DNA from 3 places in the Rhodoligotrophos appendicifer genome. Region 3 is predicted to be linked to each of the others. Evidence: predicted binding sites of a transcription regulator. Region 3 holds the regulator's gene; each other region holds the start of a gene.

Region 1 (10,380 bases), on a different contig from region 3:
AGATCGTCTTTACGACCGCTTCCTTCATAATTACTATGAATGAAACCTAAATAAGGCGAGAAGATCAAATTTCTCAACATCTCATAGTCAGCGACGAGCCTGACAAGAGTATCCAGACGCCCGGATGCATTTGTCTGGATTGTCTCGCCGACGCGGCGCTCGGCAATCAGGTTCAATGTGAGCAGTGCGGTTGGATTGTAGAGAACCGCCGCGCGCATAGTCCAATCGCTGATATCCTTTAGATCGCCATCCTTGTAGTCCTGCACGAGATAGCCGAAGCCGAGCTCACCATGGATCAGATCGGTGATGTCGAACTCGACCCCTCCCAGCCCGGTGATGCCCTGAGAGCTTCGGTTATAACCATCCTTGTCGAAATCCCGGACATTGCCCTCGACAAGGGCAAAACCCGCGTAGCCCGGCGAGAACTCGTAAGCCCAGCGGGTCGCGGCGACATAGGTTTGACCATCACGATAATGCTGGTTCAGAGTTCCGCCTCCGACCGCGTCCACATTATCGTAGGATATCGTCGCCGCCGACCCGGCGAGTGAGCCCGAAAGCCGGTTGAAGCGCTTGTTCAGAGACAGACCACCCTCGACATTGGTGAACGGTACCGGCTCCAGAGCATTCTGCGGCGCCTCTAACGATCCGGGCGGCTCATGATCATAGACCGCATTCGCAAAGCCCGTGATGTTGAAGTCCTGGGTTACGTCAACCCGCCAGTTCGCCTTGCCGCCGACATCCGTCCGGTTCTGGCGGGACTCGTTGAAATAGGTGTAATTATCAAATGCTACGCTGACATTCAGCGCATGTCGGGCAAAATCCGAAACCGCCGAAACGGCACCACTCACTCTGTTCAGCCCATCGCCGATCTTGTCATGCGGCTCAGCATAAACATTGTCATCATAAATTATCGCATCTTCCAGCCACGGATAGAGGAAGAAGGACCCGACCCGACCGCCGATCGGATCATAATCCTCCTGGGGCCTGCTGCGCACGGCATTAGACTCAGCCGGGCTCTTGGAGACGACCGTATTGTTGAATACGGTCGACGCACTTCTCGTCTGAGTGGCACCAGCCACCCCACTAGATACCGCCTGCGCATGGCCGGGCTGAGCCCAAACAACCGCAAGGACGGCCCCCCCGAGCCATGCCGCGTGTTTCTTCAAACTCATCACCGCCCCGCCGGCCAAGCAATACTCTCAAGCCATGCGCCAATACACACGCAAGACTAAATCATCAGGCGTTCGGGCTGACCACACCGCCGGTCAATATGTCGGAGATCCTGCGAAGAGCATCCCGCACGGCATCCTGGTCGCCAGAGCGAATGGCCTGACGCAGTTCCCGAAACGCGCTCCGCAGCTCGCCCAAAGGCCGCTGACGCATAGCACGCTGGGAAGAGATACCGCCATTCGTGTCGCGCTGCAGTGCAACCGACTGAACCGGCGCCCGACTCTGCCGCTCCGTGATCTTGCCGAGGCGGTCCCGGAATCCCTCCAGGGCTGTCGCCGGCGCCACTGAAGACACCGCGAGCGCCGCCGCCATCACGGCACTGCCTAAAAACATTTTCATTCGGCTCTTGGACATATGTCTAACTCCCGCACAAAGTTAAAGCGATCCTGCGCACGTACGACGAACGTCTCCGCCCGCCCCTCTCATCGCTTTACCAACCTTAATACTACGCGCCTACATCTCACCGTCAAGACAAAATACCTGAAATCAGAATAAATTCTCCAGGGTCCTTTTGCACTGCTTTAAGAAAATCTGCCCTCATCAGAGGACTTATTGAAAGCAACACGAGAACTGAGTTCGTTAACAAAATCATTACAGCGAACTGTTTTAATCATCACACGCCAGATTCGAACACTAAGTTGCTATCTAACGGAGGAAAACCGCATCGCCGGGCATCGAGACATTCAGCATCGTGACGAATCTTCTTTGAGAGCTTTTCATAATGAAAATAAATTCTGATTTCTTAACAGCGTCCCAAAAATGGGCCAGGGTGTCCCATATTGCATCGCACAATCGCGGAGGTCGCCGGCTCTAGAAAAACCGCTCGCCTACCCTCACCGTATCTCCTGGGAGGACGTTCACCGGCCGGTCTAGGTTGTAGGCCATTTCCGCCGATTCGTTTGCTCGGCGAATATACACAGTGCTCATATCAGCCCGATACGTATATCCGCCAGCTTTTGCGACCGCAGCCTGAAGTGTAAGACCATTGGAGTAAGGATACTCCCCAGCCGACTTTACTTCTCCATGAATGTAAAACGGCCTGTAGTTCAAAATTTCCACACTGACACTTGGATTTTTCAGGTATCCCTGCGACAGTCTGGCTCCGATCGCCTGCTCGACGTCTCGCGCGGTTTTTCCGCCGGCATTAATCTGACCCACGAGCGGCAGAGAGAAATCGCCATTGGCGTCGAGCTCAAATTCGCCGGACAAATCCTGCTCACCGAACACGATTACTCTCAGCTTGTCGCCCGAACCCAGCCGGTAAGACTGGCTCACCGGCGCCGCCGAGTTCAATCCTGCGGGGCTTGCCGTGGCCGTAGGCTGGTATGCCGCCGGGTTTCCGCCCGCGCCCATGCACCCCGCCAACGCCATGGAAAGCATGACAATTGCTGCCCGAATAGCCTTACTCAAAACTCGCCCTCGCCGTGGCCCAACCGGAGGATGTCAGTCCCATTTTGGGACAATCTCCTGCCCGCATGTGCATTATGGACACAAATGTGGCATACATGAGATCAATACTGACGATCCTGCAATCCTCAGCGCTATAGGAACATATTAGAGTTCATGGTGCAACGCGATATGAGCTTATCGAGCGATCTTAGATGTATCGAATTGGCACATAATTGTCAGGGGGCCAACTAAAGCGGAGAGACATCCGTCGGCTGATCTTTGTCATGCTGAAGAGAAAGCTAAGATTTCGAGACTAAGCAGCACTCACAAAAGGGTAAACAAACATTTACTGTCTGCCCGCTGCGGCCGCGGCGGGATCGACGACCTCCAACTGAACCAGACCGATCTTGGTATAACCGGCTTGCCTGACGTCGTTCATGACCCCCATGACATCGCCATAGGACACCATCCGATCGGCCCGCAGGAAGACCCGTTGTTCCTTGTCCCCTTGTGTCGCCTCATTGAGCCGCGCCGCAAGCTCATCGCGGGACAGGCGGTCATTGCCCAGGACCAACGACATGTCTGATCGAACAGAGAGAAAAACCGGTTTGTCCGGGCGCGGCTGAGGGGTCGCATTGGACATCGGCAAATCCACGGGCACATCCACAGTCGCCAGAGGTGCTGCCACCATGAAGACGATCAGGAGAACCAGCATTACGTCAATGAACGGCGTGACGTTGATCTCGTGGGTCTCCACCAGGTCATCGCCGCCGCTCTCGTCCAGCCTTGCTGCCATAGTGATTACTCCGCCGGGACAACTCGACCAAAGGAAGCCCGCTCCGCCGGTCGCGAAGAGGGCGTTGTGTGATTCAGAGCCTGACGATCCAAGTCACGACTTACCAGTTTCATCACGCCAGCGGACACATCGCTCAAACTCGCCCGATACCCGGCAATGGCGCGGGCGAAGACGTTGTAAATCATCACCGCGGGGATCGCGACGACCAGCCCCAAGGCCGTGGCCAGCAAGGCCTCTGCAATGCCGGGGGCCACCACGGCGAGATTCGTGGTCTGGGATTTCGAGATCCCGATGAAGGCATTCATGATCCCCCAGACCGTGCCGAAAAGTCCGACAAAGGGGGCTGTCGATCCCATCGTGGCGAGAAGACCCGTGCCCTTGGTCATGGTGCGTCCTGCGCGGGCCTCTATTCTGCTCAAGGTGGTGGCAAGGCGTTCCTTAATCCCCTCGGATGCCAAGGCATCGGACAAGGTCAGTTCTGCGCGCGCAGCGCGCACAAGGTCCGTGCTGGCCCCTCTCGCATGATAGAGCATCTTTTCCGCATCGTGGAGCGAGCGTGCATCATTCAGGGCGCCGAGCGTCTGAGACGTGCGCCGCTTGGCTCCGAGAAGTTCGATCGATTTGGCCAACCAGACCGTCCAGGTGAGGACCGATGCGAAAGCGAGGGAAACCATAACCGCCTTCACAACAATGTCTGCAGCCAGGAACATCCCCCAGGGGGAAAGATCGTGAGGTAGTGCCGCCTTGTTGACGCCGGGGGCAATGAAGGAACCCGCATCCTCAGTATCAAGAATAGTTTCCTGGGACGGCGTCGGCTCGGTTGTCGCTCCTTCTGGCACAGGAGACGGCGCGGCGGGATCCAAAGCCTGTGATTGCGGCGGAGAGGAAGGATCCGAGCCAGCCTGCTGTGCCACCGCGGAAGACAACCCATTCAGGATCAGCCCCATGGCGCATGCCAATAGCGCCGCTCTTGGAAATAATCTCGTCAACATAAGGGACACACCATTGTTTGGGAGAAGGAGCGCTGGCTCGCTTGCCTCCGCTGTGTTGGGAGACTGCCGATGGATGGCTGGCTGGCTTGCGCAATCGCCTTGCGGCACTTCTGCCGCAAGTCCCGCAGTATCCGCAAGACCAGATATGACGACGAAAGGGAGAAGAGGCAACAACCCTGAATTGCGACAGATGACCGGACCTTCCTTCGCTCTGGCCGTTGGGTGATTGACTCCTGCAGGCGGCTATGGAATCCATAGGAACAAATAATGAACATCGAGGTTGCGAGTGCCTGTTCCTTTGCTTGCGGAGAAGTTCGCACGCCTCCAACGAAGAATTGCAAAGCTGGAACGGACAGGCTCCCGAGGGGGGCCCATCCGGCGAGAGCATTTTCTGCCCTCGGGCATTCCTTCCCTGGACGCTTTGCTGGGTGGAGGCCTCTGTCGGCGGGCCGTGCATGAGGCCTGTAGTGGCAACACTGCCAGCGCAGGAACGACGGTGGGCTTCGTTCTCGGTTTTGTATCCAGGGGTCTAGCAGAGACAGGACGGCGGGTTCTCTGGATTCAGGATCGGCTGTCTCAGCTTGAAATGGGGTCTCTCTACGGACCGGGCATCGAGGCCTTCGGGCTGGATCCCGACCGACTGCTCCTGTTGAAGCCAGATCGGCCAAGCGATGCCCTTTGGGCTATGGAAGAGGCCCTCAAATGTCCCGGGATTGCCATGGTTATTGGGGAATTCTTCCAGGACAAAGGTCTCGATCTCACCACTACCCGGCGTCTCGCCTTGGCCGCCCGCGAGCAGGATGGCCTCGGGGTCGTGATCCGGCATCAGCCCGGGTCCCAATCAACCGCAGCCTGGACACGATGGATCGTCACGACGCAATCGGGCGACGTTCGCGATGGCTATGGCGGGCTTGGCGCTGCAGCTTTCAACGTCATCCTCGCCCGCAATCGTTCCGGACCACCAGGCCAATGGGCGCTCGTCTGGGACAAAGAAAGCCATGAGTTCTTCGAGAAGATACCTCGCAATTTGGCTGCCACGGCTGAGCACGGACCGTCTTATGCTCGCGGTGCCGCCTGAGCCAGGCGAGACGGGCGAGGTCCTCTCCGCGACAAAAACCGTTGTCGCCGAGTTGTCGAGACAGGCGTTGCGCGTAACAGCCGTGAATGAAGCCGCAGAAGCCTCCGGCTTAAAGCCGGGCATGACGCTCGCCGATGCGCGGGCGATGTATCCAGACATTCAGGTTGCCCAACCCCATCGCCAAGAGGATCTTGCCCTGCTGGAAGCCTTGGCGGATGCCTGCGATCGCTTTACCCCCATGGTCGCCCTTTACCCGCCGGACGAGTTATTGCTCGACATTACCGGCTGTGCGCATCTTTTTCGTGGAGAGGCCGCCCTCGGGCGCAATATTCTGGGCCGCTTCAAACGGACAGGACTCACCGCGGTCGCCGCCGTCGCCGGGAGTGCTGCCTGTGCCAGGGCGGTGGCCAAGTTCAGCAAAGGCGGCATTGTCACAGAGGGCAAGATCAGGGCTGCTCTAAGCCCGCTGCCGCTTGCGGGACTGCAGTTGCCCTCGCCGATGCTCGACGCTCTTCGGCGGATGGGATTCCTCAGGATCGGCGACATCATCGATCTGCCGCGGCCACCGCTGACTGCCCGCTTCGGCTCTTTGCTCATGGAGCGTCTCGATCAGGCCTTGGGCCAGCGCGAGGAAGTGATCGCATTCCGCCGCCTGCCTCCCCGCTATTGGGAAGAGCAGGTCTTTGCCGAGCCGATCACGCAGGAGGCCGCAGCGCTCGCAACCGCCGGTGCCTTGGCGCAACGGTTGTCGAGAAGCCTCGAGGAGGACCAATGCGGTGCCCGCAGACTCGAATTGTCCTTGTTTCGTGTGGATGGCGTCGTCAAGCGCATCAGTATCGGAACCAGTCGGCCGCTTCGCGACCCGGCTCTGATGAAGCAGTTGCTGGCTGAGAAAATCAACACGCTGCAGCATCTCGACATCGGTTATGGCTTCGATGGCATCCGCCTTGCGGCTCCCGTTGCGGAGGCGCTCTGGCCCGTGCAACCAGGGCTCGACGAGGCCAGCATGGCCGAGGCCGACCTTGCAGGCTTGATCGATCGCCTCAACAGCCGGTTTGGATCCGATCACCTCACGGAATTCATCGCCCAGGACAGCCATATCCCGGAACGGGCCGTCGCCATGGTGCCGGTGCAGAACAAAGCGTCGCCTGCATCTCACGTGGGGGGTGATGGTTTCTGGCAGGACAGCAACGCGCCTCTCAGACCGATCCGTCTCCTGGAAAAGCCTGAAGCAATCGATGTTGTCGCCACGGTGCCCGACGGGCCGCCCGCGCAGTTTCGATGGCGGCACGTCACGCATCGAATCGCGCAGGTCGAGGGGCCGGAGAGGATCTCGCTGGAATGGTGGGCGAGTTCCGGCCCTCCACCACCCAGCCGCGATTACTTTCGTATCGAGACGATTGATGGCCGCCGCTTCTGGTTGTTCCGAGAAGGACTTTATGAACGAGGAACACCGACACCACGCTGGTTTCTGCATGGATTTTTCGCCTAAGCCGCGCCCATGAGTGCCTATGCGGAATTTGCCGTCACCACGAATTTCTCCTTCCTCCGCGGCGGCTCGCATCCAGAGGAATATGTCGTCCAGGCCAATCATCTTGGACTTGCCGCCATTGGCATCGCGGACCGCAACACCCTTGCCGGTGCGGTCCGCGCCTATGGCGCTGCCCAAGAGCATGGGGGGCACGTGGCCGTGGGTTGCCGGCTGGTCTTCGTCGACGGGACACCCGACATTCTCGCCTATCCCCGAGACAGAGCTGCTTATGGACGCCTATGCCGACTGCTCAGCCATGGCAATCTTCGGGAGGAGGCGGTCAAGGGGCAGTGCTGGCTCACTCTGCCCGATCTCCTGGACTGGGTCGAAGGCCTCTGCTTAATCCTCATCCCCCCTCGGCGGATTGGGAGCTCCTTCGAAACTCTTGCCCAGACGCTGACGGAGGCCGCTCCCCGCCATCTCTGGCTCGGAGCCTCCATGCTGTATCGGGGAGACGATTCCCGGCGATTGTCGCGGCTTAGAGACATCGGACACCGTCACAAGATCCCGCTGATCGCCATTGGCGATGTCATCTATCATCATCCCGACCGGCGCCCCCTGCAGGACATCGTTACCTGCATCCGGGACCATGTGACCCTGGAACAGGCCGGGCGGCGGCTTGAGGCCAATGCGGAAAGACATCTCAAATATCCCCAAGAAATGGGGCGATTGTTTCGCGCCTTCCCCGAGGCGGTGGCTGAAACGATCAGCTTTCTCTCGCGCCTCGACTTCTCGATGGATCAACTCAAATATGACTATCCCCTCGAGACCCGGGAAGGTTTCGCCACGCCACAGGACGCCCTCATCGCTTTCACATGGGAAGGTGCTGCCCGGCGCTATAGAGATGGAATTCCCGAGAGCGTCCGCCAGTCCATCGAAGATGAGCTCAGCATCATCGCCGATCTGAATTACGCGCCCTATTTCCTGACGGTCTACGACATTGTCCGCGAGGCCAAGAGACGGGAGATCCTCTGCCAAGGTCGAGGGTCGGCCGCCAATTCCGCCGTGTGCTTCTGTCTTGGAATCACGGAAGTCGACCCGGCCACCAGCAAGCTCCTGTTTGCCCGCTTCATTTCGGAAAGCCGCAACGAACCCCCGGATATCGATGTGGATTTCGAGCATGAAAGGCGGCCCGAAATTCTCGAATATGTTTACAGTAAATATGGGCGTGCGCGGGCCGGCTTGGCAGCGACCACCATCACCTATCGGACCCGCAGCGCCCTGCGGGAAGTGGGCAAGGTGTTCGGCCTTTCCGAAGACACCACCGCCGCGCTGGCAGGAACCGTGTGGGGCTGGTCTGCCGAGGGCGTGGCGGAGGAACGGGTCAGGGAGCTCGGGCTGGATCCAAGCGACTGGCGGCTGGCTCAGGTTCTCCGATTGGCCCGTGAATTGATCGGTTTTCCCCGCCATCTCTCCCAACATGTCGGGGGGATGGTCATCACCCATAGCCGCCTTGATGAACTGGTGCCGGTTACCCGCTCAGCCATGGAAGACAGGCCCATCGTCGAATGGAACAAGGACGATCTGGATACGCTGAAACTGCTCAAGGTCGACATTCTTGCCCTGGGAATGCTCACTGCCATCAAGAAATGCTTCACCCTTCTGAATGAGCATTATGGTCGCTCGTTCAGCAAGATCAGTGAGCCGGATGGGGATGATGAACGCGTCTATGCCATGCTGCAGCGCGCGGATTCGATCGGCGTCTTCCAGGTTGAGAGCCGCGCCCAGCAATCCATGCTGCCGCGGCTCAAGCCTGATAAATTCGAAGATCTGGTGATCGAGGTCGCCATTGTCCGCCCTGGTCCCATTCAGGGCGGCATGGTGCATCCCTATCTCCAACGGAAGCAGAGCGGGGAGCAGCCTGTCTATCCCTCCAAAGAGCTGGAGGAGGTCCTAAAGCCGACCTTGGGCGTGCCGCTGTTCCAGGAGCAGGCCATGCAAATCGCCATGGTCGCCGCCGATTTTACAGCCACAGAGGCCGACCAGTTGAGACGTGCCATGGCAACCTTCCGCAATGTCGGCACGATCGGACGCTTTCACGACAAGCTCGTCAACCGGATGAAGGAGAAGAATTACGACCCCGTCTTCATCGACAGTCTCTGGAAGCAGATCGAGGGATTTGGCTCCTACGGTTTTCCTCGCTCCCATGCGGAGAGTTTCGCCCTTATCGTCTATTGCTCGGCATGGATTAAATGCCACTATCCGGATGTCTTTGCCGTCGGCCTCCTGAATTCCTGGCCCATGGGCTTCTACGCTCCCGCCCAACTGATCCGGGATGCGCAAGAACACGGCATCGAAATCCGTCCCGTCGATATCCTCACCTCATCCTGGGATCATGATCTCGAAGTGTCCGAGGCGCCCATCATGCTCCACCCCCGACATGGCGACATGAAGGGTGACATCCTCTCCTCCCATGCCGTCCGGCTGGGTTTGCGCCAAGTCCATGGTCTCTCCTGGGACGAGGGTCAGAAGATCGTGGAGCTTCGCGGGGAAGGCTATGATTCCCTTCGCGATCTCTGGCTCCGGACGGGTCTCTCCCCAGCAACACTCGAAAAGCTCGCCGATGCCGATGCCTTCCGTTCCCTCGGCCTCGACCGGCGCGCAGCCCTTTGGGCCATCCGAGGCCTCAACCGGGCGGGCGATAAGGATGACTTGCCCTTATTCCGGGCTGCCAAAGGCCGTGAGATCGAACCCGACGTCAACCTTCCGCCCATGCGGCTCGGAGAGCAGGTCATTGAGGATTACCGGCATCTCAAGCTCTCTCTGAAGGCTCATCCCGTAAGCTTCGTGAGGTCAGAGCTCCATCGGCGCAAGATCACCCCCTGCGAGATGTTACCGCATCTCGCCAATGGCCGGCGAATGGCGATCGCGGGGCTGGTCCTCGTCCGTCAGCGTCCAGGCACCTCCAAGGGGGTCATCTTCATGACGATCGAAGACGAGGGGGCCTGGGCGAATGTCATTGTCTGGCCGAAAATATTCGAGGAATTCCGGCCCATGGTTCTCGGCAGCCGCCTCGTCGGCGTCACGGGGAGGCTCCAAAGCGCCAGCGGCGTCATTCACCTCATTGCCGAACGGCTCGAGGACCTGAGCCCTCTCCTCGACACCGTCGTCGCCGGCGCCGCCACTCTCGATTCCCGCATGCCGCCCGATGAATCGAAGAGGCCGGTCTACTCCCGCGAGAAACGTCCAGGACATTCCAATACCCCGGACCTCTCGCCCCCCGCTCCACGGCAGATCACAGCCAGGCAAGCGATGCCAAAGGGACGCAACTTCCACTGAAGTGGCCTCCTAAAAGACTTGTAATCAATCACTTGTGTCCAGCGGGGAATTGCATTGGCGCCTATGGCCGAGAGCTTCGTCTGGT
Region 2 (10,380 bases), on a different contig from region 3:
GGCTGGTCGTCGCGGGCCGGATCGGCACCGAGCCGGGTTTGTAATCGAAGCACGAGGAGGCCGCAACGCAAAGTCCGCCTTTGATCGCCGCCGCGGCTTAAGGCGCGTTTAACTTCAGTCGCCGCACTGATAAGGCACTAGGCCACAGAGATGTTTTTCGGGGACCGAGGCATGAACCTTCTCCGCTCGGCGATGACCGTGAGCGGCTACACCATGGCGAGCCGCGTGCTCGGCTATGTGCGAGACGCGCTCTCCGCCGGGATGCTCGGGACCGGGCCTGTGGCCGGTGCGTTCGTGGTGGCGGTGCGGCTGCCAAACATGTTCCGCAGCCTGTTTGCGGAGGGCGCCTTCAACTCCGCCTTCGTTCCTCTTTTCGCCAAGCGCCTGGAAGGAGAAGGGGAGGGCGCGGCTCGACGCTTTGGCGAAGAGGTCATGAGCGTCATGGTGGTGGCGCTCACCTTGTTCGTCGTCGTCGCCGAAATCGCCATGCCGCTCGTCATGCTGGTGATCGCACCGGGATTTGCCGAGAGCGATGCACAGTTCGACCTTGCGGTGACGCTGTCGCGCATCGGGTTCCCGTATTTGATGTTCATGTCGCTAGTCGCCTTCTTCTCTGGCGTTCTGAACAGCCTCGGCAAGTTCTCCTTCCCTGCAGCCGCACCCATCATCCTGAACGTGATGCAGATCGGTACTTTGGCGACCGCCGCTTGGCTGAGCTGGGGTGCAGAGGCTCGGACGGCCGAACTGCTGATGTGGTCGATCGCCATCTCCGGATTGCTGCAGCTCATCATGCTGGCCTGGGCGTCCTATGCATCGGGCATGAATCTCCGTCCCAGGATGCCGAGGCTCACGCCCGGCGTACGCAGACTGTTCAGGCTGGGCATCCCGGGAACGATCGCGGCCGGTATCACCCAGATCAATCTGGTGATTGGCACCATGATCGCCTCACTCATTCCCCATGCCCCGGCATGGCTTTATTACGCGGACCGTGTCTATCAGCTGCCGCTGGGGCTGATCGGTGTCGCCATGGGGATCGTGCTCTTGCCGGATCTGTCGCGCCGCCTGCGTGCGGGTGACCTGGTCGGCATGCGGCACACCCAGAATCGCGCCATCGAGATGTCGATGCTCCTGACGCTGCCCTCGACGATTGCGCTGGTCGCCATGCCGGTGGCGATCGTGCACATGCTTTTCGAGTACGGAAATTTCACCGCGGCGGACACTGTCGCGACTTCGCAGGCGCTGGCTGCCTTTGGGCTCGGGCTCCCCGCCTATGTGCTGATCAAGATCTTCACGCCGACATTCTTCGCCAATGAGGATACGAAGACGCCGATGATCTGCGCCGGGGTGGCCGTGGCGGTCAACATCACCGGAAGCCTGGCGAGTTTCTCCTTCATCGGCCATGTGGGCATCGCTCTGGCAACGACGCTTTCCGCCTGGGTCAACACGCTGCTGCTGGCGGGCATTCTGGTGCACCGAGGACAGTTCGAGACGGATGACCGGCTCCGCTCCAAGCTGCCGCGGATCCTGGTGGCGAGTCTCGTCATGGGCGCCGGCCTCATCGCCGCATTGGTATGGCCGCTAGCGGGAATTTTCGTTCCGGGCGTGTCCTTCCTCCTGCAGCTTGGCTGCTTCCTGGCGCTGGTCATCGGTGGGGCGGTGATTTTTTTCGGCGTGGGCCAGTTGATAAGGGCGTTCTCCTTCGGCGAGATGAAACGCATGATGCGCCGCCCGCCGGCGTCGCCGCCACCCGAGGGCTTGGCATCCCCGGACATTTAGGCGATATAGCGCGAGTTTGCGGAGACCCTCATGAATTCCTTACGCCCGCGCGTATTCTCCGGCGTTCAACCGACCGGAAACCTGCATCTCGGCAATTATCTTGGTGCGGTGTCGCGATTCGTGCCGCTGCAGGAGAGCTTCGAATGCATCTTCTGCGTCGTCGACATGCATGCCATCACGGTGTGGCAGGATCCGCATGAGCTCGCCCATAACACGCGCGAAGTGACGGCGGCCTTCATCGCCGCGGGCATCGATGCAAAGCGGCACATCGTCTTCAACCAGAGCCAGGTCTCCGCCCATGCAGAGCTCGCCTGGGTGTTCAATTGCGTCGCCAGGCTCGGCTGGTTGAACCGGATGACGCAGTTCAAGGAGAAGGCGGGCAAGGACCGGGAGAATGCCTCCGTCGGCCTCTATGCCTATCCCAGTCTAATGGCGGCCGACATTCTTGCCTATCGCGCGACACATGTTCCTGTCGGAGAGGATCAGAAGCAGCATCTCGAGCTCGCGCGCGACATCGCACAGAAGTTCAACAATGATTTTGCCGAGACGATCGCCGAGGCCGGCTACAATGATGGCTTTTTTCCCCTTACCGAGCCGCTGATTGCGGGACCGGCGACGCGGGTCATGAGCTTGCGCGACGGCACCAAGAAGATGTCGAAATCCGATCCCTCCGACCTGTCTCGAATCAACCTCACGGATGACGCCGACACGATCGCGAAGAAGATCCGCAAGGCGAAGACCGATCCCGAGCCGCTCCCCAGCGAGGCGAAGGGGCTGGAAAGCCGCCCTGAAGCTTCAAACCTGGTGGGAATCTACGCCGCGCTGACCGACAAGCCGATCGCCGATGTGCTGACGGAGTTCGGCGGTGCCCAGTTTTCAGGGTTCAAGCAGGCGCTGATCGACGTCGCGGTTGAAAAACTGAGCCCCATTACCGGCGAGATGAAGCGGCTGATGGATGACCAGTCGCATATCGACACGATCCTCGCCGAGGGCGCCCAGCGCGCCCGGCAGATCGCCGCCCCGATCTTCGCAGAGGTGAGGAAGATCGTGGGCTTCGTGGGGTAATGGGCCGGTTCAGTGTACGTAAGCGGCCGTTTCAGGCTGCGTGAGGAACGCAAGCACGGTCATCTCGGCGATTGCCTGTTCGAGATGCCTTTCTAGGCCGTCACCCTCGTCATCATCGCCTTCTCGGCTGAGCAGAACATCGGCAAGCATGCCCTCAGATCCGTCATCACGGCGATACAGGCCGTGGGCGACGATGATGTTGCCATCGACCTCGACATTATCCTTTTCGGCATCCAGATCGATGGCGAGAATGCCGGCTTCGGCGAGGGTTCTGAATTCTTCTTGCTCGCACATGCCGTTCTGGTTTTCGTCCTGCCAGATGCCTGCCAGCGGGAATGCACTATCCGCGGCATCGAAAACGCCGTCGCGGTTGCTATCGTAATCTCGCGCAAAGGCTTCCAGATCGCTCAGTTCGTCGTCTGCTTGAGCAAAGGCGAATTCCTCCAATGCCTCGATGACGCCGGACTGATCAAGATCCACGGCGAGCAAGGCGTCGTCCTGTCCGACCCAGCCGACACTCTCCACCGCACCATCTCCATCGACGTCCATGGCCACGGGAGAAAGGCTGGCGCCGATCAGCTCAATTCCGTCGCCGTCCAGATCCAGGACCACCGGCACCATTCCCCGTCGACCAAATCCGCTGCTGCCAAAGCCGGTATGCGAGCTGATGTTAAAGGGAGAGACGGGAGCGAAGGGTTCCGGCCTCGCTCGAGGGATCGGCGGACTGCTCTTCCAACTCTGATCCGGCACCCAACGGACTTCGCCGGTGCCTCCGCCGCCGTTACTCCCCCCGAACGTGCCCATGCCTCTTCCGGAGGACGTCTCATGTGGCGGTACCCATTTCGGCTCCATCCAGCCCGGGCGGGGATTGAAACCCGGAAGCGGATTGATGGGAGCAACCGGCTTCGGGGGCGCGAAGTTGGGCTTCTTGGGAATGTGTACGGACGGGACGTGCACGGGATTGTAATTGGGGTTGGTTTGGCACCTGGGTTCGAGAGAGTTGAACCTGCAGTGGATGGATTTCTCGGGAGAGGTTTCGACATATGCCCGCTCCTCGATCGGGGCGGGGTCGGCCGGAGTCGGGGCGGCAGAGTGCGGCGAGGCAGTGTCGGGCCTCGCCGGTGAGGCGGAGGCTTCGGGTGAAAACAACTCTTCGAGCGCCAAGTCGAGGATATGGTAAGGCCGCGGCGTCGGCTGGGTCTTGGGCTCGGGGGCCGCATCCGCCGCCGGCGGGGCCGACGCCGATACAGGTATGGCCTCAACCGTTGCGGGAAGCGCCGACTCCTTTCCGAGCGGGTAGGATTGAGTCGGAGAAAGAGGAGCGGCGGTGGCCTCGGCGTCGCCCTTCAGCTCCACCTGTGGCTGTTGAAAGGGTTCTATGGGCGCCGTCTTGAAGATGCCGGGCGGGCTGGCGGCTTCCGCATCAGCCTTGCTTTCGGATGCGGGCTGATGAGTGAGCAGGGGAGTGGTCCCGGCACCGACTGCCATCTCCGGTGTGGAGCCCTCAAGCCTGTCCTTGAATAGCCGCAACTCATCGCCAAGCGTCCCCAGCAAAGCGATATACTCATCCTTGTTATTGGTAACGTGATTCACGACTGTTTCGATCTCATCGAAGACGTCGCCGACGTTGCGCTCCACTGTGTCGAGAGTGTCGCCAATCAGTTGGGACCATGACCTTTCGGTCGGCGCTGCGTTTGCGTCGCCTCTGGCCGGGCGCGGCACGCCCGTTTCGACATAAGCTTCAGCGATCGCCTTTTCCCACTTCACCAGATGGTGGCTCTCGGTGGTCGGGTCATCGATCATCATCTGAGGAAGAATGTCTTGCCTCTGGCCCCGGGCGATGCCGTGGCCGAATGCCGCCAACCCTCCGAGAAGATCCGACACCACGCCATGCGCTATATCGCTCGCGTTGTCGCCATAGGTGTCCTGATCACCATCGAGAAACAGTTCAGATAAAATGCTCCTCCCAACCCAGAGATGTTTCGGAATTTTGTGGCCGTTCACAACTACGGAAGCGTCATTTTCAAGAAGTTGATGGAGAGTTGGGATGGATTTTCTATCAAGTATTTTTTGAACTACATCAGTTCGGATATCGTTGGAGATGACTGTAGAATCCAACGTTCTCCCTAAAACGACGGAGGCATGAAGTATTTTGGCGTAGGTAAATGCTGCCGCGGGGCCCACTCCAGCGTTTATCCAACGGGCGTGAGCAAACCAAGCATTCGAATCAAAAGTTTCTTCTGTGATCGAAAATAGATAATGATAGGAAGCTTCTGGATAATTCTCACTAAGGAATTCTAATATTTTGTGTTCGTCACTGGTCATTGATCTGTGGTGAGTTTTACTATAACTAGAACTAGTTTGCATGTAACACCTTGTTACCTAAGGTCTATTGAGATTGAATCTATAATAAAGTCAAACTTCTCTGTTATTGTATGTTTGTTTTTCCTAATATCATCGGCATGTCTTTGGCCAATAATATATGTTTCAATCTTCAAGTTATCGAACTTTGAGTAAAAGTGACAAATACCAACTGTGTATACACTGTTATAGTCATCTCTGCAGCTTCCAAACGTTGATTCATTCCGACTAAAAACATAGCGGCGGGTGTTTTTGGATATTATGCCTCCGTAAACATCCCATTCATTGACAAATGAATGCCGTTTATTTCGTAACGTCTCCATGGTGTTGGAAAATACAAATTTATGATGCGATACAATTTCCTCGTTGGGTTGGCGGAGCATTGTTAATTTGAAAAGCGTCAGCTGGTCGGGTCCGCAGGTGACCTCCATCCCGGTCAGCTCGATTCCCGTGAAGCTGGGATCGGCGGCAAACTTCCGAAGGTAGACTTCGGTGCGCTCCTTGGGGATCGGCTCGTGGAACCAGAATCTCCACCAGCCCGCGACCCGCTCGAAGAAGGTCGGCTCCGGATCAGGAGAGTCGCTGTAGAAGACGATCTCTTCGGGCGTGCCCAGGTCACAGGTTTCGTGGCCAAGCGACGGGCTCGCACTCAGCGTGATCGCGGCAATCATCAGTCCTTTTAGGATCAGGTTAGGCTTCATCTTTGCCCCATTGCTGTCGTGGGCAGATGAGCGGGTGAATGTGTCTGGTGGGGGGCGGTATTTCGGTCGGAGCTCGATTGTGACGCAACCGGATCGCGGGAGAGTTCGAGGCCCCGCTATGCCTGGACTTCGCGCGCCGCCGTTCCTATCTTAGGGGCAACCGAACTTTGCCAAGCCAAGGATTTCAGCATGTTCATTCAGACGGAAGCGACCCCCAATCCGGCGACGCTCAAGTTCATTCCCGGCCGGACCGTTCTGCCCGGCGACCCGCGGGATTTCCGTAGCGAAGACGATGCGGCCGTGTCTCCCTTGGCGAGCCGGCTGTTCGAGGTCGGTGGCGTCACCGGCGTCTTCCTGGCTGATGACTATATCTCCGTCACCAAGGCGGATGGTGAATGGCAGCACTTGAAGCCGGCCATTCTCGGGGTGATCATGGAGCATTACCTCTCCGGCAAGCCGGTCATCGACGAAGGATCGGAGGCCAAGAGCACCGAAGGCGAGTTCTTCGATGATGGGGACGAGGAGATCGTCGAGACCATCAAGGAGCTTCTCGAGTCCCGGGTGCAGCCGGCGGTGGCCCAGGATGGCGGCAACATCACCTTCCAAGGCTATCGCAGCGGGGTCGTGTTCCTGAACATGGAAGGCGCCTGCGCGGGTTGCCCGAGTTCGACCGCCACGCTGAAGCATGGGATCGAGAACCTGCTCCGCCACTTCATTCCGGAAGTCGAGGAAGTTCGCGCGGTCTGATTTTCAGGCCCGCGCCGACACTTTAGCGGACCATGCTGCCGGGCTGGATGCTGGTGCCGCGGAGGAAGTCGGCCAATGCCATCGGCCCCTTGCCTTCGCGCTGCACCACGAGCGGCCGTATGGCTTGCGTGCCGCATGCCAGGAGCAACCTGTCGTCGAGCACTGTCGCAGGCACGCCGCTCTCCGGCGAGATTTCCGCTTTCAGCAGCTTCAGGCGGAAGGCCGCGCCCTGGGGACCGATGATCACCCAGGCGCCCGGCGACGGTGACAGGCCGTTGATATGGCGTAACACCTGGTCTGCCGGCAACTCCAGGTTCAGGTGCGCCTCGGCCTTGTCGATCTTGCGGGCATAGGTGACGCCCGCCTCGGGTTGCGGTGTGCAGTGAAGGGAGCCTTCGCTCAGCATCGTCAAGGCTTTGCCGATCAGGCTGGCACCCATTGCGCTCAGCGTATCATGCAACTCGCTTGCCGTTGTGCTCGCCTCGATGGGCACGCGCTCCGACAGACAGACAGGGCCTGTATCGAGACCGGCCTCCATGCGCATGATCGACACGCCCGTTTCAGGATCTCCCGCCATGATCGCCCGCTGGATGGGCGCGGCTCCCCGCCAGCGTGGCAGGAGCGAGGCGTGGATATTCAGGCAGCCCTGAACAGGCGCATCCAGTATCGCTTGGGGCAACAGCAAACCGTAGGCGACGACGATCGCCACGTCGGGCCTCAGCGCCGCAAATTCGGCTTGTTCCGCCTCGGTCTTCAACGATGCCGGATGCCTGACCGTCAAGCCGTGGGATTCCGCGAAGCTCTGCACTGCAGACTTGCGAACTCCCATACCCCGACCGGCTGGACGTGGCGGCTGCGTATAGACGGCGACGACTTCATGACCCTGCGACAGAATCTCGGCCAGCGGCGGGACGGAGAATCCCGGGGTTCCCATGAAGATCACGCGCAGGCTGCGCGGGCCGGCGCTCAGCTCGTGCCCTCCAGGCGACGGGCTTTGGCGAATTTCTTCGTGATCCGCTCGCGCTTGAGCCGCGAGAGATAATCGATGAAGAGAACGCCGTTCAGGTGATCCAACTCATGCTGGACGCAAATAGCCAGCAACCCGGTGCAATGCATCTCCTGCGAGGCACCCTCACGATCGAGAAACGTGATCTTGACCTCAGATGGACGGGTCACGAGGCCCTTCTGCTCCGGAATGGAAAGGCAGCCTTCCTCGTATTCCTCGCCGGCCTCCGAGGACCAGACGATCTCCGGATTGATGAAGACGAGCTGCTGAGGGCTCTCCTCGTCCCGCGCTATATCGGTCACGAACAACCGCTGCATGACCCCGATCTGGACAGCTGCCAGGCCGATCCCTTCGGCGTCATACATCGTCTCGAACATGTCGGCGATGAGCGTTCGCGTCTCGTCCGTAATCTCCGCGACCGGCTTCGAGACCTCGCGCAGGGATGGGTCGGGTAGTTCAATGATCGGGCGGATGGTCATATCAATCTCCACCGCTGAGATAGGCGACTTGCGGTGAAGGGTCAATGTGGTTCTTTTTCGGCGGAAACCGGTCATATTCGCTGCTGATGTTCCTGCTTTGGTCTATACACTTGGCGCGAATCTGGTACAGTCGGCGCCATGTTCGAACCCAACCAGACCTTGGCCATTCTCGGTGGCGTCTCAATCACTTACGGTCAAGTTGCAGCCGGGATCGCGGCTTCGGTGTTGGTGCTTCTCATCACCATAACCATCCTCGCATGGCGCGCCGGTCGGCGGAATTTGCCGTTCGATGCCCAGAGTCTGGCCCGGGAACAGGCCCTGGAGCTTCGTCTCGCCGACATGGCCGGGCAACTACGCCATTTCGCCGAGGCCAGCGCGAGCCGAGAAAATCATCTTTCGCGCACCCTCGATCAGCGACTGGACCTGGTGACCAAAAGAACGGGCGACAGTCTGAGCCTCCTCAACGAGCGCCTCGCCGTCATCGACCGGGCGCAGAAGAACATCACCGAGCTCACGACGCGTGTCGTCGGTCTCCAGGATATCCTGTCGAACAAGCAGTCCCGCGGCGCCTTCGGACAGGCGCGAATGGAGGCGATCATTCGCGACGGATTGCCCATGGACGCCTACCGGATGCAGGGGACGCTCTCCAACGGGATGCGTCCGGATTGTCTGGTCGACCTGCCAGAGACCGGGTTGAAGCTGGTCATCGACGCCAAGTTTCCGCTGGAGGCTTTCAATGCCCTCAAGGCCGGCCGTGACGACATGGAAATCCGCGCTGCGGCCCAACGTCTGCGCCAGGATGTGGGCAAGCATATCCGGGATATCGCCCAGAAATATCTGATTGCCGGAGAGACACATGACACTGCGATCATGTTCGTCCCCTCGGAATCGCTCTACGCAGACCTCTACGAGCATTTTGAGGACGTCATCCAGCGCGCGCACAGATCCAGGGTGATCATCGCCTCGCCCAACATCATGATGCTCGTCGTCCAGACCCTGCAGGCGGTGTTCAAAGATGTCCGAATGCGCGAGCAGACCGGGCTCATCAAGGGCGAGGTTTCGGCCATACTCGAGGATGTCGGGCGTCTTCAGGACCGGGTGCTCGACCTTCAAAAGCATTTCGGTCAAGCCTCTACGGATATCGACAAGATCCTGATTTCCTCCGACAAAATCTCGAAGAGAGGGCTGAAGATCGAACAGATGGATCTCCAGGCCCCTGAGGCCCTCACACCCCCGGTACCGCGACTCGCGGCCGGGGAATAGTCAAGGCGCAAGCCCATGATCACGGCACGGTGGATCGATTGCGACGGCGCTTCCCTAGAGCATCTCAAACTGTCGGAGACCGGGAGCGGCATCCATATCGAAAGCGTGATCATCGCGCGGCGAGAAGGCGAATCTTTCGCGCTGTCCTACCGCATCAGCTGCCGTCCCGATTGGAGCGTGGTCAGCGTGGATGCACGGATCATCGGCAGCGAGCTGTCGGTTTCGCTGCGGAGCGATGGCGCCGGAAACTGGACCACCGGGACGAGAACGCCGCTGTCCGCTCTGGCGGGCGCCATCGACGCGGACCTGAGTGCAACGCCATTCACGAACAGCTTGCCCATTCGACGGCTGGGTCTCGCCCGCGGTGAGGCTGCGGTGATCCGAGCGGCTTACGTGAGCGTTCCGGATCTCACAGTGTCGCTCGATGAGCAGCGCTATACCAGGATCGGTGATCTGTCCTGGCGCTATGAAGCCGTCGACGGAAGCTTCGCCCGGGAGATCGAGGTGGACGCCTTCGGATTGGTGACACACTATCCGGGGCTGTTTCGCAGGATCGGCTGAACCTGTGCCATTTGGCCCAACACTCGTCATGCCTGTAAGGTCACTGATTGCGAATCGGTAGATTTCGGCTTGAGGGACAGAGGCACCATGAGTGTCGGCCAGTTGGCAGGTGAAGGTTGGCGGGACCGCTGGCGGCGAACGCTGAGCGTCTATCTCGAGCCGCGTGTCCTGACCATCATGTTCCTGGGGTTCTCTTCCGGCCTGCCCTTGGCTCTATCCGGCTCGACGCTCGCGATTTGGATGACCGATAGGGGTGTTGATCTGGCTGCCATCGGCTTGTTCTCGCTTGTCGGCCTGCCCTACACTATCAAGTTTCTCTGGGCGCCCATCGTGGATGCGTGGAACGTCCCTGTTCTGTCGCGTCTGCTGGGCCGACGGCGCGGCTGGCTGATCCTGTCGCAGATCGTGCTGATGGCCGCCA
Region 3 (10,380 bases):
CGGGATGCGCGGCGTGACCTGGACCCAGGTTGCGCAGTATATCGTGCTGATCATCGCCTATCTGGTGCCCATCATCTGGATGTCGAACCGCCAGGATTTCGGCATCATCCCGCATTTCAACTATGGCGGTGCCCTCGCCCGGATCACCGAGCTGGAGGCCCAGTACGGCCTGGCACCGGCGGCGCAACCCATCCCCGGCCTGTCGGTCCTGGTGAACCCGCAGAACAACCCAGCGGGCAATGGCTGGGCCATGGTCTCACTGGCGATCTGCATGATGGCGGGCACCGCTTCGCTGCCGCATATCCTCATGCGCTACTTCACAACGCCAACGGTCCGCTCAGCCCGCCGCTCGGTCGGCTGGTCGCTCCTGTTCATCTTCCTGCTCTATTTCTCGGCGCCGGCCCTGGCCACGCTGACGAAGCTGCAGCTTCTGGATCCCACCTTGGCAACCTCGGTCATCGGCAAAGCCTTCGCCGACGTCTCGAACCTCGAATGGGTGAAGCATTGGAGCTCCGTCGGCATGCTCGCGGTCGTCGACCAGAATGGCGACGGCATCGTGCAGCTGAACGAGTTCTTCATGCGGCCCGACATCGTCGTGCTCGCCACGCCTGAAATTGCCGGCCTTCCCTATGTGATCTCGGGCCTCGTGGCCGCGGGTGGCCTTGCGGCCGCCATGTCGACCGCGGACGGGCTGCTGCTCGCCATCGCCAACGCACTGTCGCATGATCTCTACTACAAGATCATCGATCCCAAGGCCGACACGCGCCGGCGCCTGATTGTTGCCCGCGTGCTGCTGCTCTTCATCGGAGCCGCGGCGGCGTTCATCGCTTCGCTCAAGCTCACCGGGATCCTGGGCGCCGTGGCCTGGGCCTTCGACTTCGCCTGCTCGGGACTGTTCTTCCCCCTTGTGCTCGGCATCTGGTGGAAGCGGGCGAATGCTCCAGGGGCGATCGCCGGCATGGTCGGCGGCTTCGTCGCCGGATCGCTCTATCTGTATCTGGTCTTCAACAAGATCATGACGCCCTGGCTCGGCATCGACGACGTCCGCTTCGGCATCGTCGGCATGGCCGTCAGCCTGGTCGCCATGGTCGCGGTCTCGCTGATGACGCGAGTGCCGTCCAAGGAGATCCAGGACATGGTCGACGAGGTCCGGATCCCCGGCGGCCGCACAATGCTTGCAGCCGGACACTAAACGGCTTTATGCAATGACATGGGGGGCGGGATCTGATCCCGCCCCCCGCTTGCATCTTGAGGCGGGGATCCTTGGAACACCTCATCACCATCCACCCGCTCTGGGTCATCGTGGTGGACTATGTCCTCGGTCTCGTCATGTGGACGCTGATCGGCCGGGCCGCCATGAACCTCTTCCTGCGGGAGGATTCCGAATTCTTCTTCATGCGGGTGTTCGTGCGGGCCACAAATCCCCTGCTGCGCGTCTTCCGCCCCATCACCCCCGCTTTCCTTGTGGACCCGCTGGTGCCGCTCTACGTGGCGTGGTTCTTCTTCATGATCCGCTTCTATCTGATGCCCTGGCTGCTGGGCTATTCGGTCATGGGCATGCTCTCCTTCCCGCTCGAGAGCGACATCGCCCAGTTCATCTACAAAGTCTTCAACTGAAGAGCCTCTGAGCCACGGCTGTGTTCCGCGGCGAAGCCGACCGAGCACTTGCCGTCCTGCGGGAGCTTGAGTGATCGGGCGTCCTTAATCCTGCTTTAACCTTGCTGAACATATATAGAACGCCTATAAAGGTTTCGTCTTTGTTCTCCCTTGAGTCGGGCCTCGAAAAGAGGCTTGCGGCTCCGGGCCAAAAGTAGGCCGATCCGATATGCTGACGCGCAAGCAACACGAGCTGCTGATGTTCATCCACGAGCGACTGAAGGAGGCCGGCGTGCCGCCATCGTTCGAGGAGATGAAAGAGGCGCTCGACCTGCGCTCCAAATCGGGCATTCACCGGCTGATCACCGCTCTCGAGGAGCGCGGATTCATTCGCAGACTGCCGCACCGGGCTCGGGCGCTCGAGGTCGTGCGCCTGCCCGAATCCTATAATGGCGGACTTGCGTCGGCGCCGCAGCGGCGATTCAATCCGAATATCATTGAAGGGTCCCTGGGCAAGATCCGCCCCATGGCCGCGGGCGACACTGGCAGGGCCGAGCCCGCGATCGTGCCGGTGATGGGACGCATCGCGGCCGGCGTGCCCATCGATGCCATCCAGGATCACACCCATAATATCAGCGTCCCGGCCGACATGCTCAGCCCCGGGGAGCATTTCGCCCTCGAGGTCAAAGGCGATTCCATGATCGAGGCCGGCATTCTCGATGGGGACACGGTGCTGATCCGACGCGCTGATCAGGCTAATAACGGTGAAATCGTCGTCGCGCTCGTCGACCGCGAGGAAGCCACCCTGAAGCGCCTCCGCCGTAAAGGCGATTCGATCGCGCTGGAAGCCGCCAACCCGGCCTATGAAACGCGCATCTTCGGTCCGGATCGCGTGAAGATCCAAGGCAAGCTCATCGGCCTCATCCGCCGGTATTGAGAAGCGGCTGGGGGGCTGAGAGGCGGCCAACGAAGCCTGCCGATGCTCCGCAACGCCTCTCCGCTGCGCTGCCGTTTTTTGGCGGCGGAGCCAACGGTGAATCGTCGACAGCGGCGCGTTCGCTGTGCCGGTGGTTCGTGATGCCGGGCCTTCGCGTGGCCGGTACGTTAGCGTGGCCGGTGCGCTGTGAAAGCCGGTGCGCTGTGAAAGCCGGTGCGCTGTCATTGCCGGTGCGCTGTCGTTCCCAGCGGTTCGCCTTGCCTGCGGTTGGCGTTTGCGTAGCCTTGCGGATTTGCGGATCGTCCGTCTTGAAGGACGCTTGACTGCGCCTCCAGCGTCCTGGCGGCCTCAGCGGCCTCAGCGCCCCGTCGTCACCACCGACCTGGTTCTCCAAGCCGGCGTCGATCATCCCTTCACGTCTCGGGCGCGGGATGGCCGGGTCGGGTTTCAGACAACTTGCCAGCAGTTTCAAAACGCTGCTCCCATCGTTGACCGGTTCGGTTCCCCTGGCTAAGCGATGCTGGTCGCGGGGCCTGAGCTTCGCTCGCCGCGGTCTCAAGGGTGTGGGCATGGACTTTCACGGCACTGGTCCCACGGCTTGGCGCCCGTAGGCGGGACTATCGGCCGCGCTCAATATCGACCTTTGCCACGCGCGCCGTGGGCCTGAGCAGAACTCGCCGCGGGCCTCGGTTGCTGCGGGTACGCCGTAGACGGCTCGGTCCACGAGGATTGGCGGTGCCGGGTGGGTCTTCAGCTGCTCTCGCCGTGGGCCTTCCGCGCGCGCCCTGGGCCTGAGCAGCACCCGCCGCGGGCCTTGGTGGCGACGGGCGCTCCCTTGGCCGCACGGTCCACGGGGCTCGGCCGCGCTGGTTTGAATCTTGGAGGGCTCGCCCCAGGGCTTACCGGCGCTTGGCGCGGGCGTTACCGGCGCTTGGCGCGCTGGGCCTCGATCACCCAGGGACGGTTGCCGCTTTCGCTTCGTACCGTTTTCACCCGAAGCCGGCCGTCGCCGTCCAAATCAAGCTGATGGGCACCGCTGCGCATCAGGGCTCGACGGTCGATCACGATCTTCGGCGTCGCACAGGGCCGGTCGACGGGGAAGTCGGTAATGAGGATGGCAGCCCGCCGGCATTCCTCGTCCAGGGCCGCGCGAGACTTGACGACGGATACGGGCAGGACTTCCTCCAGGGTGCCGACGCAGGCCTGGGCATCGCAGGCAAATCCCGATCGACGTGCCGCTGCAGCGGGAGAGGCCGCGTCGCCGTCGCGCGCCAGCCATTGTCGGGCCGCGAACGTCGCCTTGCGGGCGTCGCTGAGCACAAGGAGGCCTTCGGAATTGCGAAGGGCGACCACTTTGCCCTCCCCGTCGATCACCATGGCCGGGTGGGAAGGAAAGGCTGCGACAGCAAAACCGGCCACGGCGATCCCGATGCCCGTATAACGCAGCCCCGTGCGGCACAGCAGGAGCACCAGGGCTCCAGCGCTGATCATCATGATGGCCGACAGAGGCATGGCGGGGACGATGCCTTCCGCTCCCGGCAGGGAGGAGACCCATCGGGCGATGCCGATGAGCAGGTCGATTCCGATCCCTGCCGACCATAAGGGCCAGTCATGGAGACCAAAGGGCATCAAGACCAGGCTCAGCAGCAGCATCGGCATGATGAGGATGCCGATCACGGGCGTCGCCAGAAGATTGGCGAGCAAAGAGTATGAGGCCAGGCGCTGGAAGTGATAGGCGGCCACCGGTGCCGTCGCCAGGCCGGCGGTCAAGGTCGTCATGACGGCCGCACCGGTCGCTCTTTGGGCAAACCGCACGGAGGCGCCGACCGGCGTTTTTGGGCCCGAGCCCGTCTCGTCGCTCGAGCGGTTTTCATACAAGGCTGCGAACATGGCCACCAGGGCCATGACCGCCAGAAAGGACAGCTGAAAGCTCACCGAGAGGACCGCCTCGGGGGCGAGGATCAAAACCAGGATGGCGGCCAGGGCCACATTGCGCATGGAGATCGCAGGACGATCCAGCAAGATGGCGAAGAACATGATGGCGATCATCACGAAGGAGCGCTGGGTGGCGACATCGAAGCCGGAGATCAGGAAATAGCCCGAGGCGGTGACCAGGGCCGCCGTCGCCGCGATCTTCTTGACGGGAAGGCGGATCGTCAGCGCGGGCCACAGGGACAGGAGGGCGCGGACGAGCCAGAAGGTGGTGCCTGCGATCAGGCTCATATGCAGGCCGGAAATGGAGATCACATGGGACAGGCCGGAGATGCGGAAGGCTGTGGTCACGTCCTTCGGGATGCCACTGCGATCGCCGATCACCAGGGCCACGGCCATGCCGCCGCTGGGGCCGGGAAGAACCGTCCGGATCGCTGCGGCGATGCTGCCGCGAAGAGTCTCGATGGCGATGCGGAGGCGTTGGCCGAATAATGGGTCGTGCGGAATGGTCTGGATCTCGCCATAACCTATTCCCGTCGCCCCGACGCCCTCGAACCAGAGGCTGCGACCGTAATCGTACCCCCCGGGCACGGTCGGCCGCGGCAAGGGAAAGAGCTTCGCGGACAGGCTCACGCGATCGCCGGGACGGAGGGCTGCGCCATTGCGGCCGACAGCGATCCGGATGCGCGCCGGTGCCGGATTGGCCCTCAATCCCTCGATCTGGACGATGTCGAGAATGGCCATCCGCCGACGACCGGGCTCGCCCTCCACGAGCTTCACGTCTCCCGTCACCTGAACGGTGGCGGTCGGCCACAGCAATAAGGGCGTGTCCAAGGCCGCGCTGCGCATGAAGGCCATGGCGAAGCCGATGCCGAGGCAGGCGAGGAGGAAGGCCGGGGTCGCCACCCGATGCCAGATCAGGGAAACCGCGATGCAGCTCGCCGTGAGCAGGCCAGCGAGGCCTAAAACCAGAAGCCCGGGATCCTCATCCAGAGCGAAGAAGCCGGCAATGCCAAGGCCCAGAAAGACGGGGCACCAGAGAATTGTCCCGGCGCGCTCGCGGCGCAGCGCATCGGTCAGGATCCTCCCGTCCCAGGATGGCAAACGGCGGATGAATTCGGCGACGCGATCCCAGCGCCGCCCCTGCCGCCAGGGAGGCCAATGCCACCCGAAAGGACGGTGCCATCCTGAGGTCGATGAGGTCTCAGTCGACACGAAAGCCCCCGCGGCGTGCGATGAGTTGGCGCGCCCGTGCCGTGCCGCGTGAAATTTGGAAAGTCACCCGGCTCATGGTAAGGGCCCCTCCCAAACATGCTATTCTGCTTCCCCTGCTCCTGCACCGTCGGATCTTCACATGTCCACAAGCGTCATTACGCGTTTTGCCCCCTCGCCCACCGGCTACCTCCATATCGGGGGCGCACGCACCGCCCTGTTCAACTGGCTCTATGCCCGCCACACCGGCGGCAAGATGCTGCTGCGGATCGAGGACACGGATCGGGAACGGTCGACGGACCAGGCCATCTCGGCGATCTTCGCCGGCCTCGAATGGCTCGGCCTCGACTGGGACGAGGCGCCGGTGTTTCAGTCGAAGCGGGTCGACCGCCACCAGGAAGTCGCACACGAGATGATGCGCAGGGGCTGCGCCTATTTCTGCTATGCCAGCCAAGAGGAGCTGGCGGAGATGCGGGACAAGGCCCGCGCCGAGGGACGGGCGCCGCGCTATGATGGCCGGTGGCGCGATCGCGATGCCAGCGAGGCTCCCGCAGGCGTGAAACCCGTGATCCGCCTCAGGGCGCCGCTCTCAGGGGAGACGGTCATCGACGATCAGGTGCAGGGCCGCGTGGTCTTCCCGAATAGCGACATGGATGATCTGGTGCTGCTGCGGTCCGACGGCACACCCACCTATATGCTGTCGGTGGTGGTGGACGACCACGACATGGCGATCACCCATATCATCCGCGGTGACGATCACCTGACCAATGCCGCCCGGCAAAGCCATATCTACGCCGCCATGGGCTGGACGGTGCCGAGCTTCTCGCATATCCCGCTGATCCACGGACCCGATGGTGCGAAGCTCTCCAAGCGCCACGGGGCGCTGGGAGTCGAGGCCTATCGGGACATGGGATATCTGCCGGAGGCCATGCGCAACTATCTCGTGCGGCTCGGGTGGAGCCACGGCGATGACGAGATCTTTTCCACAGAGCAGATGGTCGAGTGGTTCGGGCTCGGCGCCGTCGGCCGATCGCCGGCGCGGTTCGATTTCGCCAAGCTCGAAAGCATCAATGGGCATTACATCCGGCACATGGACGATGCCGCCCTGCTCGAGGCCCTGATCGCCTTTCTGCCCCATGCCGCGGGCGGAGAGGCCATGCTGGCCAAGCTCGACACCTCGCTGCGGGGCAAGCTGCTGGCGGCCATGCCCGGTCTCAAAGAACGGGCAAAGACCCTGGTAGAACTCGCTGCAAACGCCTATTTTCTGTTTGCAGAGCGACCTCTGCCGCTGAACGACAAGGCGGCCGAGTTGCTGGACGACGAGGCTCGGCGCTTGATCGCAGCTCTGGTGCCTGCGCTGGAGGCGCTGCCGGACTGGGAGGTTCCGTGCCTGGAGGCGGCGGTCAGGGCAGTGGCGGAGGAACGCCAGGTGAAACTCGGCAAGGTCGCGCAGCCCTTGCGGGCGGCGCTGACGGGGTCGAATATCTCGCCGGGGATCTTCGACGTGCTCTGGGTGCTGGGACGGGACGAGGCTTTAGGACGGTTGCGAGATCAAGTCGTACCTGCCTAAAATCTAGGCAAAATTCCACGGTTGCCAGAGCTTGCGGCAATCTGCGGATTGGAGTAGCGAAGACGGATACGGGCGCCGTCACGGTGAAGTGTCGGAGTGATTTGTCTGCTTGCGGCAATGCACTCTTTCTCCGATCCTCCGTATCATATCCGGAAATGACAAAGGGCACGAGCCATGGACGAGCACGTCAAGAACCCGACCGCCAGCCTGACGATCAACGGACAGACCAGAGATCTGCCGGTCCGCAAGGGCACGATCGGGCCTGACGTGATCAACATCTCGTCGCTCTATGCCGATACCGGCAATTTCACCTATGATCCCGGCTTCACCTCGACGGCCAGCTGCGAATCCAAGATCACCTATATCGATGGGGACGAGGGCGTCCTGCTGTATCGCGGCTATCCGATCGACGAACTCGCCGAGCAGGGCGATTTTCTCGAGACCTGCTACCTGCTGCTCTATGGGGACCTTCCCAATCCGGCGCAGCGGACGGAGTTCGAGACGGCGATCACCTATCACACCATGCTGCATGAGCAGATGAACCGGTTCTTCTCCGGATTCCGCCGCGATGCGCATCCCATGGCGATCATGGTCGGCGTGGTCGGCGCCCTCGCCGCCTTCTACCATGATTCAACCGACATCCATGATCCCTGGCAACGGGAAGTCGCCAGCCGGCGCATGATCGCGAAGATGCCGACCATCGCCGCCATGGCGTATAAGTATTCGGTCGGCCAGCCCTTCATGTATCCGCGCAACGACCTCGATTACGCCTCCAACTTCCATTACATGTGTTTCGGCGTCCCCTGCGAGCCCTACAAGCAGAACAAGGTTCTGGCGCGGGCGATCGACCGGATCTTCATCCTGCATGCCGATCACGAGCAGAACGCCTCGACCTCCACCGTGCGCCTGGCGGGATCGTCAGGGGCCAATCCCTTCGCCTGCATCGCCGCCGGCATCGCCTGCCTGTGGGGGCCGGCCCATGGCGGAGCCAACGAGGCGGCGCTGAACATGCTGATGGAGATCGGGCATCCCGAAAACATCCCGAAATTCATCGAAAAGGCCAAGGACAAGAACGATCCGTTCCGGCTGATGGGCTTCGGGCACCGGGTCTACAAGAATTATGATCCGCGCGCGAAGATCATGCAGCAGACCACTCACGAGGTCCTGGACGCGCTCGGGATCAAGGATGACCCGCTGTTCGACGTGGCCAAGGAACTCGAACAGCTCGCGCTGCATGACGAGTATTTCATCGAGAAGAAGCTCTATCCAAACATCGATTTCTATTCGGGGATCACGCTGAAGGCGCTGGGTTTCCCGACATCCATGTTCACGGTGCTGTTCGCGGTCGCCCGCACGGTGGGCTGGATCGCCCAGTGGAAGGAAATGATCGAAGATCCCAGCCAGAAGATCGGCCGGCCCCGGCAGCTCTATACGGGGGCCACGCAGCGGGGCTACGTTCCGATCGACATGCGGAAATAGGGCTGCGAATAGTCCAACTCCAAAAAAGCCGCCGAACTCCGGCGGCTTTTTTATTGGGCGGAAGCGGATACACTCACAGCACCTTGCCATCGGTGAGCATGGCGCTGATCTCGGCCTCCGCCACGAGGCGCTTTTCGACCCAAGCCTCGCCCTTGTATTTCCATACGCTCGAGCGCTTGCGCAGGAGCTGCACATGGACCCGCACGGTGTCGCCGGGCGTCACCGGCTTGCGGAAGCGCGCCTTGTCGATGGTCATGAAGAAGACCTGCTTGCCCATGCCTTCCTCGCCGCGGCTGGCGATGACGATCCCGCCTGCCGTCTGCGCCATGGCTTCGATCAACAGGACCCCCGGCATCACCGGAAATTCAGGGAAATGACCCGCGAAATACGGCTCGTTGATGGTGACATTCTTGATGCCGACGCCGGAGAGGTCCCCGTTCATGTCGACGATCCTGTCGATCATCAGAAACGGATAGCGATGGGGCAAGAGGCGCATGATGCGCCCGATATCGGCCGACTCGAGTGTCACTGCTGGGGTGCTCTCCGCCATGTCGGCGTCGCCTTTACTGATGCCTCGGACTTGGAGAGGCATAGCTAGCAACAGAACACCACGACCGCAAGCGATGGCTCAAAAAGATACAGGCCGGCGAAGTGCCGGCCTGTCTCAAGTTCTTAGAAGGAGGTTCCGACGCTGAACCTAAACCATTCCGTCTTGTCGTATTTTTCCTTCAGCAGCGCATCGGCGAAGTCGAAGCGGAGCGGTCCGAACGGCGATTCCCAGATCACGCTGGCGCCGACTGAGGCGCGCAGCGCCGAATTGTCGCCGACCAAGCAATCGCTCTTGCCGTTGGAGCAGGAGAAGTTATCCGGCGCGTTGAACAGCGTACCGAAATCGGAGAAGACCGCACCCCTGATGCCGAACTCTTCCGGCAGGCCGAGGGGGAACGTTACCTCAACGGTACCGATGCCGTAGGTGTAGCCGCCGAGAGCGTCATCCCGCGAGGTCGATGTATCGCGCGGGCCGATACCGGCACGCTCGAAGCCGCGGAAGGAGTTGCCACCCTTGAAGAACCGGTCGACCGGCTGGATCTCACCGCTCAGCGGCTCCATGTGACCGGCCGTACCACGGGCCATCAGCACCACGCCATCCCAGATGGGATAGAAGTAATAGGCGGCGACTTCACTGCGGGCCCATTTCGCATCGCCGCCAAGGCCGGCGATATCCGCCGACATCTGGAAGCGATAGCCCTGAGTCGGACGCAGAGGGTTGTCCAACATGTCATAAACATAAGTCGCTCCCACCAGCGAGATGTTGGTGGTGCCTTCGGACTGGATAATGGCCTGCGAAGCATTATCCGGGACGTCCGAGATCTTGCGGTTGGTGAAGTTATAGCGCGTGGTCACCCGGCTGTTTTCCGACAGCGGGAAGCCCAAACGGAAGCCCGCACCGACCTGTCTGAGATCGAATGACGATTCATTCTGCTGGTCGGTCCGCGTTCCATAGGCGTCGATACCGGCAGAAAGGTTGCGGCCGAGGAAATAGGGCTCGGTGAAGCTGAAATCCAGTTCCTGACGCTTGAAGCTTAAGGATGTCGCCAAACGGACGAACTGGCCCTTACCCAAGAGGTTTCGCTCGGTGACGCTCACCGATCCC

The links. Region 3 encodes LexA, which represses DNA repair genes until DNA is damaged. Its sites were predicted from a motif close to TGTTCNNNNTGTGTTCNG; they were not measured.
Region 1: the regulator LexA is predicted to act here: its motif matches at 4,664-4,681, upstream of FKM97_RS26265 (ImuA family protein).
Region 2: the regulator LexA is predicted to act here: its motif matches at 8,223-8,240, upstream of FKM97_RS00850 (DNA recombination protein RmuC).

Annotation. Positions count from the first base shown of each region.
Region 1 covers NZ_VHKL01000004.1:271,521-281,900, forward strand. Annotated here, with positions in the region: gene FKM97_RS10735 (outer membrane beta-barrel protein) at 1-1,190, opposite strand, end outside; gene FKM97_RS10740 (hypothetical protein) at 1,237-1,569, opposite strand; gene FKM97_RS10745 (polysaccharide biosynthesis/export family protein) at 2,041-2,640, opposite strand; gene exbD (TonB system transport protein ExbD) at 2,966-3,415, opposite strand; gene exbB (tonB-system energizer ExbB) at 3,421-4,407, opposite strand; gene FKM97_RS26265 (ImuA family protein) at 4,694-5,485, shown strand; gene FKM97_RS10765 (DUF6504 family protein) at 5,466-6,977, shown strand; gene FKM97_RS10770 (error-prone DNA polymerase) at 6,987-10,295, shown strand.
Region 2 covers NZ_VHKL01000001.1:183,567-193,946, reverse strand. Annotated here, with positions in the region: gene murJ (murein biosynthesis integral membrane protein MurJ) at 172-1,776, shown strand; gene trpS (tryptophan--tRNA ligase) at 1,807-2,841, shown strand; gene FKM97_RS00875 (EF-hand domain-containing protein) at 2,851-5,166, opposite strand; gene FKM97_RS00870 (hypothetical protein) at 5,220-5,903, opposite strand; gene FKM97_RS00865 (NifU family protein) at 6,093-6,650, shown strand; gene fmt (methionyl-tRNA formyltransferase) at 6,673-7,599, opposite strand; gene def (peptide deformylase) at 7,617-8,135, opposite strand; gene FKM97_RS00850 (DNA recombination protein RmuC) at 8,274-9,398, shown strand; gene FKM97_RS00845 (putative glycolipid-binding domain-containing protein) at 9,414-9,959, shown strand; gene FKM97_RS00840 (AmpG family muropeptide MFS transporter) at 10,047-10,380, shown strand, end outside.
Region 3 covers NZ_VHKL01000005.1:402,986-413,365, reverse strand. Annotated here, with positions in the region: gene FKM97_RS13790 (sodium:solute symporter family protein) at 1-1,192, shown strand, start outside; gene FKM97_RS13785 (YggT family protein) at 1,264-1,617, shown strand; gene lexA (transcriptional repressor LexA) at 1,826-2,533, shown strand; gene FKM97_RS13775 (ComEC/Rec2 family competence protein) at 3,455-5,680, opposite strand; gene gltX (glutamate--tRNA ligase) at 5,820-7,247, shown strand; gene gltA (citrate synthase) at 7,422-8,726, shown strand; gene fabZ (3-hydroxyacyl-ACP dehydratase FabZ) at 8,800-9,276, opposite strand; gene bamA (outer membrane protein assembly factor BamA) at 9,399-10,380, opposite strand, start outside.